DNA from 4 places in the Lysinibacillus sp. FSL L8-0312 genome. Region 1 is predicted to be linked to each of the others. Evidence: riboswitches for the same ligand, from Rfam matches in the RefSeq annotation. Region 1 holds a riboswitch; each other region holds the start of a gene.
What was found. A riboswitch is a leader RNA that binds a small molecule or an ion and turns the genes downstream of it on or off. The one in region 1 is predicted to bind cobalamin.

Region 1 (2,204 bases):
CTGCACTTGTTCCTTTCACCATTGCGAGTGCCGCTGTAGCCATTTCAAGTGCTGTTTTTTTTGGCTTTGGCGTAGCGGCTACACTGGGTTTATTAAAACGCCCTGCATTAGGATCTGCTGTAAAGTCTTGTCGTGCAGTCCCTGTCTCTTGGTTCATTGCCCAAGGTTCATTTTCTTCACGTAAACGTTGATGTGGACGTAAGGGTTGTTTTTCTTCACCCAATGTATATTTACGTTGATAGCCACGTGGTGTAATCATTTTATTGTCATAGAAAAATGTCGACGAATTACCAATAATGACTGTCGTCAGCATTCCAATGTCATGCTCCAGCATTTCGGCTAATGTTGTCATCGTCACTTCTTGACGATCGCGGTAAGCACTTTTCACAAGTCCTACTGGTGTGTCAGGCGAACGATATTCTAAGAGAATGCGCTGTGCTTCGACAATTTGTCTTGTTCGGCGACCGCTTTTTGGGTTGTATAAAGCGATTACAAAATCCGCCATAGCGGCTGCCTCGACGCGCTTGGCAATTAAATTCCATGGTGTTAGATGGTCACTTAAACTAATCGTACAGGCATCATGCATAATCGGGGCACCAAGTAAGCTAGCACATGAATTGATGGCAGAAATACCAGGGACAATTTCTACCTCAATCCCCGTTGCTTCTGTCCAGCCTAGCTCAATCAATACCTCATACACTAATCCCGCCATACCATAGACACCCGCATCACCACTTGAAATGACTGAGACAATGCTTCCAGCCTCTGCTTGGCGCACCGCTTCCTGCGCACGGGACACCTCTTCGGTCATTCCAGTACTGACAATCGACTTCGCACTGACTAAATCTTGAATCAACTCCACGTAGGTTTTGTAGCCTATGATCATATCACTTTGTTGTAATGCCTCTACCGCCCGTGTCGTAATATGCTTAAAGTCTCCAGGTCCAAAGCCCACTACAAAAATTTTTCCTTTTTGCGCCATGTTGTTACCCCTCTTTCACCTTTTCGATCCCTTTAATGGCTGTCGTTTGTGCTGTACGCTGTAATGTACCTTCACGAAGTGTAAAGACATGTTCGTTGTATAAGGATTCATGATGTAAATCTTGTACAAGTGTTCTAGCATGCTCTGTTGATGGTACACGATACCAATTCCCTTGCGGATAGGCGATGACCACACAAGCATCCTTGCATCGTCCATTACAGCGCGTTCTTGTTGTATGTATCTCTTGATCAAGTGCTTGCTGTTGTATTTCTTCTCGAATAGCTAGGGTAATTTCCTCCCCACCTTTGTTCATGCAACTACTACCATTACAAATAAAGAGATGTGTTTTCATCCCCTCTAAATTCCATGTTGTCATCTTCTGTCTCCCCTCATTTGCTTTCTGGAAAAAGAAAAACCTTTACTCTAATTACGAAGAGTAAAGGTTTTGTAGAAGCCAAATAAAAACGAATAAAATAAAATACAGGTACTCGCTCTTGCTTCAACTTCTCCCTCCGAAAAGTTTGCATGCACAATCAAATAAGCAGGTTTCCTGACTTAAGCTTCATTTTACTATCGCACCTTCCCAAGTTTGCACCAGTGGCTTTGCAATTTCATCAGCTATTACAGTAGCGGGGGCTGTATTGGATTTTCACCAATTTCCCTATTATCTCGAGTTATTCGAGCACTTATCGACGTTTTATATGAAATTTATTATCTTCTTAATAGAATAGAAAACTGTCTCTATCATATCTCATTATTTTAAAATTTCAATATTTCTATAAAAATTTATGACAATTTTATCAATTTTGTGTGTAGACCAGGTATAAAAATTATAATATCTCCTTATTTATGACAATTCAGTAGTTATCAGAATCTTCTCTATTGACCTTCAATTGAAAATATTTTTAAAAAAAGTATAGCATATTTATGGAAAATCATGTTACACTTTGTCGTGAAATCTCACAACTTAATGTTTTTTCGGTGTAAAATACTTATCATTTTGCTTAAAAGGGAAGCCGGTTTGAGTCCGGCGCGGTCCCGCCACTGTATTAGGGAGCTTTATAGAACATGTCACTGTCCAACGGATGGGAAGACCTATAAAGTGTTGAACTAGAGCCAGGAGACCTGCCGAAAAATATGTGATCGTTTCAGCCTACGAGGATAGGTGTGCGGCTTAGCAGATGAGAATGTTATTTGCTTTTTTAGCTATGCACTTTTCCAA
Region 2 (2,204 bases), 500 kb from region 1:
ATAGCAAATCATTTTTCTTTTATACAAAGTCGGTACATCCATCTATGCTAAATTTCTCCGTATAAGTTGATGGATGCTAACGACTTATACGGAGCATCACATGCGTCACAATAGGTTCAGAATCGCTCATTTTTTTCTCTCCTTTATTAGGTAGATGAAAGATACAGAATAAACTATGAGAGCAAGAAAAAATCCCCCCAATTGGATATTGGAAGGATTAGTCTCTCACTGAATAAACTTTATTTGCCAATGACATCATGACAAATAAACGCAAACTGATTGTTAAAAATGGATAGACTAATCCTATATTTTGTCGTTTGAAGTGATTCATTTCAAATAAAAATATAGATTAGTTCATCATTGTCCATTCATCAGTCCTCTCATAATTGTATTTTTATAGTAACAAATTTTTTTATGGAATACAATGTAGCCTTATCTTCTTAAACCAATCCCTACAATAATTATAGAAATAATTTAGATAATCGTATAAAAATTATTTCTACTATTCTGAAAGATATGTTATAGTAGGAGCATAATTGAATAATGTGTAAGAATTGGTGCCAAATGAAAGTTTGGCTTAAAAGGGAAGTCGGTGCAAATCCGACGCTGTCCCGCAACTGTTATTCGGAGCAAATCACAAAGGCCACTGGGAAACCGGGAAGGCTGTGAGGCGTGTTGATGAGAAGCCAGGAGACCTGCCAATTTCTAGTACACACCAAATACCTACGTGGAAATAGGTGGTGAAAAGTGACCAAATCGGCACTGTGCGATAACAAATGATTTATGCGAAAGTAGATACTTTTTTCGTATTGTTTTAGCATTAAAAATTTTAACTAGCAGCCATTCTCCTCCTTGGAAAATGGCTTTTTATTTTTTTCTGAAAAGGAGATATAAAAATGACCTATACAAGCACACTCATTGGTTACCCGTATATCGGGGAAGATCGCGAATGGAAAAAAGCATTAGAAGCATTTTGGCGCAACGAGCTTTCTGAAGAAGATTTTGAGGATAGTTTAAAGAAAATCCGTTTAGCTAGAATTGACAAGCAGCTACAGCTTGGCATCGACATGGTGACAGTTGGCGATTTTACGTATTACGATAGAATGTTAGATACAGCATTAATGTTTGGTCTCATCCCAAAACGCTTTAACTGGCAGGGAGGGAAAGTAGATTTATCTACCTACTACAGCGTAGCAAGAGGGAATAAAACAGCTGTAGCTAGTGAGATGACAAAATGGTTTAATACAAACTATCACTATATTGTTCCTGAATACGAGGGACAGGCCTTGAAACTAACAGAAAATAAAGTGTTGGCCGATTTCTTAGAGGCGAAAGAAACGTACGGTATTATTGCAAAGCCAACATTGATTGGTCCCTATACATTCTGCAAGTTAACAAAAGGCTATAGCAAATTCACACAGGTTGAATACTTATTAGCTCTAATACCGCTCTATACGCAAGTATTAAAAGAATTAGTGGAGGCAGGTGCAAATTGGATTCAACTAGAAGAGCCATCACTTGTCACAACCCTTGATCCAGCAGACATCAAGCTTGTGCAAGAGATTTACGACCAGTTAGCCGTTGCGGTTCCAGAAGCGAAAATCATGCTGCAAACTTATTTTGAAGCATTATGCAGCTATGAAACATTGATTACATTGCCTGTAGAAGGATTTGGCCTAGACTTTGTTCATGGCTATAAAGGAAATATGGCGTCACTTCGTCAATATGGTTTCCCTCAGGACAAAGTATTGGCAGTCGGGGTTGTTAATGGACGTGATATTTGGCGTTCCAACTTAGCGGAGGTCAATGCTACAATTCAGGCAATTGAGCATTTAAGTAATGCGGCAGAGCTATGGATTCAACCATCCAGCAATCTACAACATGTACCGATCACAACTGCTCTTGAAAATGAGATTGACCCTGTTCTGAAGCATGCCTTAGCCTTCGCAGATGAAAAAATTGTAGAAATCACGGAGCTAACTAAATGTAGACGAGATACAGAGGGTATCTTACAGCATAATTTTTCTGAAAGTATGAAGGCAATTGAGGCTCTTAAAAACCATCCGATCCGTCAAAACAAGTTGATCCATCAAGCAGTTCAAACTGTGACAACGCAAGATTTTGAACGACATAGTGAATTTGCTCAGCGTCAAAAGATGCAGCAGCAAGCGTTAGCGTTACCGCTATTCCCAACAACAACAATC
Region 3 (2,204 bases), 2.5 Mb from region 1:
GAGCAAGCCGTTCATTATGCTAGTGAAGCGATTGAATTACATGGTGGTAATGGCTATATTGAAGACTTTGTGACACCACGCTTACTAAGGGATGCACAAGTATTGACGGTATGGGAGGGAACGGCAAATATTTTGGCTTTAGAACTTATTCGTTTAGTGGATAAATTCCATGCACATGAACTGTTTGTCCGTGAAATGGAGACAAGGCTAGAGAAGCTAGCGGATAGTCCACTAGTGCAAATTGTGGAAGAGCAGTTGGTAAATCTTGCGGCTACATTACAAATTTTTAGCGCTTTAGATGAAGCAACTAAAACTTTTGAAGCAAAAGGTATAGCGAAAAAGATGGCCCATCTTTATGAAAGTGTTGTAGCGGTGGAATGGGCACTAAAATTTGGCGGGAAGTACGAAAAGCTAGCGGATATCTATTTAGAGCAAACGTGGTCATTGCGACAAATAGGTGCACAAATGAAAACCGTACAATATTTTTCTGAAATTGTATAATTGCCAAGGAGTCGTCTGGAATGGAGGCGACTTCTTTTATTTTCATGTATAATGAAATCAACTGAATATTATAAAGGTTCTTTACTTAAGTAAAGTGAAAAGGGAAGTCGGTGTAATTCCGATGCGGTCCCGCCACTGTAAGTGTGAGTTTTTTCAAATAATGCCACTGAAGATTTCGGGAAGGCTTGAAAAACGCAATAAGCACGAGCCAGGAGACCTGCCTTTATAGTATAGACATGACAGCCTACGAGGATAGGGTGGTGGATTTTGTATCAGTTTTTTGGTGCGATTTTGACCCCTCATCATTCGAAGATGAGGGGTCTTATTTTGATGGAGAAAATATTTCTAACCAATTGACGCACGGATCAACAAAGGAGGATTCACATGAAGAAATATTGGAAAATAGGATTATCAGCATTTTTAGCAGTAGGTTTGTTAGCAGCATGTGGGCAAGAAGCCAAAAATGACAAGCCAGTAGCTACGGAGCAGCAAACACAGCAAGAGACTCCACAGGTGGATGAAGCAACATTCCCAATGACCATAACAGATGCCATTGGCAAGGATATTACACTTGAAGCACCGCCTGAAAAAATTGTTTCTCTTATTCCAAGTAACACAGAGATATTATTTGAACTTGGTTTAAATGATGAAATAGTTGGGGTGACAGACAATGATGATTATCCACCAGAAGTCGCTGAAAAGGAGAAAGTTGGGGGCATGGAGTACAATATTGAAAAAATTATTGCCTTAAAGCCAGATATCGTGTTTTCGCATGAATCTAGCATGTCCCTTTCAGAAGCGGCAATTGAACAGCTTGAGTCAGCAGGTTTGAAAGTATTTGTCGTAAAAAATGCACAAGACTTTAATGAAACTTACACAACGATTGAGCTGCTTGGTCGTGCAACAGGGAAATTACCAGAGGCTGAAAAAATCGTTGCTAATATGAAGGAAAAAGTGGAAGATGTTCTGACAAAAGTAAAGGATGTCGAACCCAAAAAAGTGCTAGTCGAAGCATCGGATGAACCTACTATTTATACGGCGGGTAATGGCACATTTATGAATGCTATGCTGGACATGATTCATGCAGAAAACGTAGCGGCAGATGCGAAGGATTGGTATGAAATTAGTTCAGAACAAATTATTGCGAAAAACCCAGATGTCATCGTTGTGACATATCATTATGTACCAGATATTTTAACAAAAATACCACAACGTGCTGGTTTCGATACTGTTAATGCCGTGAAAAATAAGGCAATCGTTCAAGTAGATGAAAGCACAACAAGTCGTCAAGGTCCCCGTTTAGGAGAAGGTCTTGAAGAATTAGCAAAAGCTATTTATCCAGAGGTATTTAAGTGAAAAAAATAGCACTAGCCTATGTACTAACATGTACGCTTCTTGTCATTAGTATCTGGTGTGGCGTAGCGATAGGCTCAGTTCATATTCCGTTAGAAGTTTTATGGAATCAAGCAGTTGATGAAACGGCTGCTAATATCTTTTGGAAAATCCGTCTGCCACGCGTGTTGTTAGCTGGACTAGTGGGAGCTTCTTTGGCCATTGCTGGAGCAGCTTTCCAAGGGTTGTTAAAAAACCCATTGGCAGATCCATATACATTAGGCGTCTCGTCGGGGGCATCTGTTGGTGCTGTTATTACGATCTTTTTTAGTATATCTATACCGGTCGTAGGCTTGTATGCCCTACCCACT
Region 4 (2,204 bases), 650 kb from region 1:
TGCAACATAAAGACCCACTTCTCGTAAGGCTTGCATAGCCTCTGTCACGGCACTCGTTGGAATGGACACTAAAATACTATAGGAGGCCGAATACTTAATCGCCCCCTTTTCGCCAGCAATCTCTGCTATTTTTTGAAATTGTGCAGGCGTATAATGCTTATTAATAATACCCGGGCTGACAGCTAAGCGTGTATATTCGCCATGACGATTAAGTGTTTCAAATGTTTGATCTGGTACGTTTTTCTGAAATGCATTCATTGATATCGCTCCTTATGAAAAAGGAGCTAGCACAATGCTAGCTCGGAATTTTAAAAGTTATCAGGATAGAAGCCCTTCGCTAAAATTTCAATAGCCTGTGCCGCACGAACGCCTTCAGACGCAGCTGACAGTGGCAGGATGACAAAGCGATCATTTTTAACAGCTTCCATCTCCTTTAATGCTGGATCATTTTTTAAGAATTGAATCTTTTGTTCGGCCGTTGTTTCACCATAATCGATCACGACAACTACCTCGGGATTACGGTCTACCGCATCTTCCTTCGACACGGTTGTCCAGCCTGATTCCACATCACCAAAAATATTTTGACCACCAGCGATTGACACTAGTTCATTCATAAAGTTTTGACCAGCTGTAAAGACATCCTTTTCACCGCTATCAAATACGAGAACACGTAATTTCTCACTATCTTTTGGTAATTTAGCTTGAATTGCCTCCACATCTTGCGTCATTTGCTCAATTAAGGCTTCTCCACGATCCTCAATACGGAAAATTTTTGCGATATTACGAATATCAGTGAAAATATCCTCTAGTGTTGGCTTTGTCATATTGGAAGCCGTATGTAAATACGTATGAATGCCTAACTCCTCAAGCTCTTCCGGTGTTCCAACACCCTTTTCACCAAAGCCACTCTTCCAGCCTGCATATAAGAAATCAGCCTCGGCATCAATTACTTGCTCCTTCGTTGGGTATTGATCAGAAAGCACAGGCACTTTATCGTATGCTTCTTGTAGGGGCTCGTAGATTTTATCATCTAAGTAAGCTGTGCCTACCATGGAATCCTCTAAGCCTAGCGCTAGCATAATCTCTGTCACATGCTGATTTAAACTAATCGCTTTTGTAGGTGCTTCCTTATATGTTTGAGTTGTTTCATTATTGTCAATGGTTACTTCCGTTGCTGCCTCAGATGGCTCAACCTTCTCATCTTGCGCTGCTGATTCAGGTTTGTCCTTTGCATTACAAGCCCCTAAAACAGCGACCAAGGCAATGACCATCACCAGCCATAAACTTTCCCATTTCTTCATGTCCTTTTCTCCTTTGTTGTTCATCTATAGAAAGAAATCAAAGACTTCTTTGCTACCAGGATTCGTGGGAAGGGCATAAAAAAACCCTCTTGTCGCCAAGAGAGTAGCATAGTGAAAAAACGGTACATTACCTTTATCACTATCCCCATCCTCGTGGTTCTTAGTCAAAAAACACATACTGGCAGGTATCCTGGCTTAGGTTCATCATCTATACGCCTTCCCATAGTTAAACTACAGTGGCATGCTGTACAGACTCCCCATTTACAGTTGCGGGACAGCATCGGAATTGCACCGATTTCCCTTTTAAGCAAATGACAAATGCCATTTGCACCAATACGTTCTATAATGGTTAATACTATTGATAGACTAGCAGAAGAAAATTTGTAGCTCAATCAGTAGTATATTGCTAAATATATAATCATCATTATATTAGCACTATTTCGACAAAAATACGAACTATTTTACAAGAAATATATAGGCTAGTATTCTGTTACAATGAAAAGATAGCTATAGATAGAAACGAGGATAGGTTATGTACAAAACAATTGGTGTACTTGCGCATGTGGATGCAGGTAAAACAACCTTCTCTGAGCAAGTACTTTTTCATACACAAAGCATTCAAGCTCGTGGTCGAGTGGATCATCAGGATACCTTTCTCGATCATCATGAGCTAGAGCGCAAGCGTGGTATTACCATTTTTGCCGAGCAAGGTCGCATGAACATAGGCGACGATACATACACGTTGATTGATACACCAGGGCATGTCGACTTCTCCCCTGAGATGGAGCGCGCCATTCGTGTGATGGATTATGCCATTGTTATCATTAGTGCGGTCGAGGGCGTACAGGGTCATACGGAAACCGTGTGGCAGCTTTTACGCAAATACCATGTCCCAACATTCTT

Region 2: linked by a shared signal. The riboswitch ahead of metE (5-methyltetrahydropteroyltriglutamate--homocysteine S-methyltransferase) and the one ahead of MHI22_RS06770 ((2Fe-2S) ferredoxin domain-containing protein) in region 1 are both predicted to bind cobalamin.
Region 3: linked by a shared signal. The riboswitch ahead of MHI22_RS19070 (ABC transporter substrate-binding protein) and the one ahead of MHI22_RS06770 ((2Fe-2S) ferredoxin domain-containing protein) in region 1 are both predicted to bind cobalamin.
Region 4: linked by a shared signal. The riboswitch ahead of MHI22_RS03535 (ABC transporter substrate-binding protein) and the one ahead of MHI22_RS06770 ((2Fe-2S) ferredoxin domain-containing protein) in region 1 are both predicted to bind cobalamin.

What each region holds. Positions count from the first base shown of each region.
Region 1 covers NZ_JBBOOV010000001.1:1,318,421-1,320,624, forward strand. The annotation lists gene cobJ (precorrin-3B C(17)-methyltransferase) at 1-982, opposite strand, end outside; gene MHI22_RS06770 ((2Fe-2S) ferredoxin domain-containing protein) at 987-1,358, opposite strand; cobalamin riboswitch at 1,506-1,687, opposite strand; cobalamin riboswitch at 1,945-2,129, shown strand.
Region 2 covers NZ_JBBOOV010000001.1:814,912-817,115, forward strand. The annotation lists cobalamin riboswitch at 539-717, shown strand; gene metE (5-methyltetrahydropteroyltriglutamate--homocysteine S-methyltransferase) at 897-2,204, shown strand, end outside.
Region 3 covers NZ_JBBOOV010000001.1:3,785,331-3,787,534, forward strand. The annotation lists gene MHI22_RS19065 (acyl-CoA dehydrogenase family protein) at 1-501, shown strand, start outside; cobalamin riboswitch at 559-740, shown strand; gene MHI22_RS19070 (ABC transporter substrate-binding protein) at 886-1,857, shown strand; gene MHI22_RS19075 (FecCD family ABC transporter permease) at 1,854-2,204, shown strand, end outside.
Region 4 covers NZ_JBBOOV010000001.1:665,714-667,917, reverse strand. The annotation lists gene MHI22_RS03540 (precorrin-3B methylase) at 1-258, opposite strand, end outside; gene MHI22_RS03535 (ABC transporter substrate-binding protein) at 309-1,301, opposite strand; cobalamin riboswitch at 1,465-1,651, opposite strand; gene MHI22_RS03530 (translation factor GTPase family protein) at 1,834-2,204, shown strand, end outside.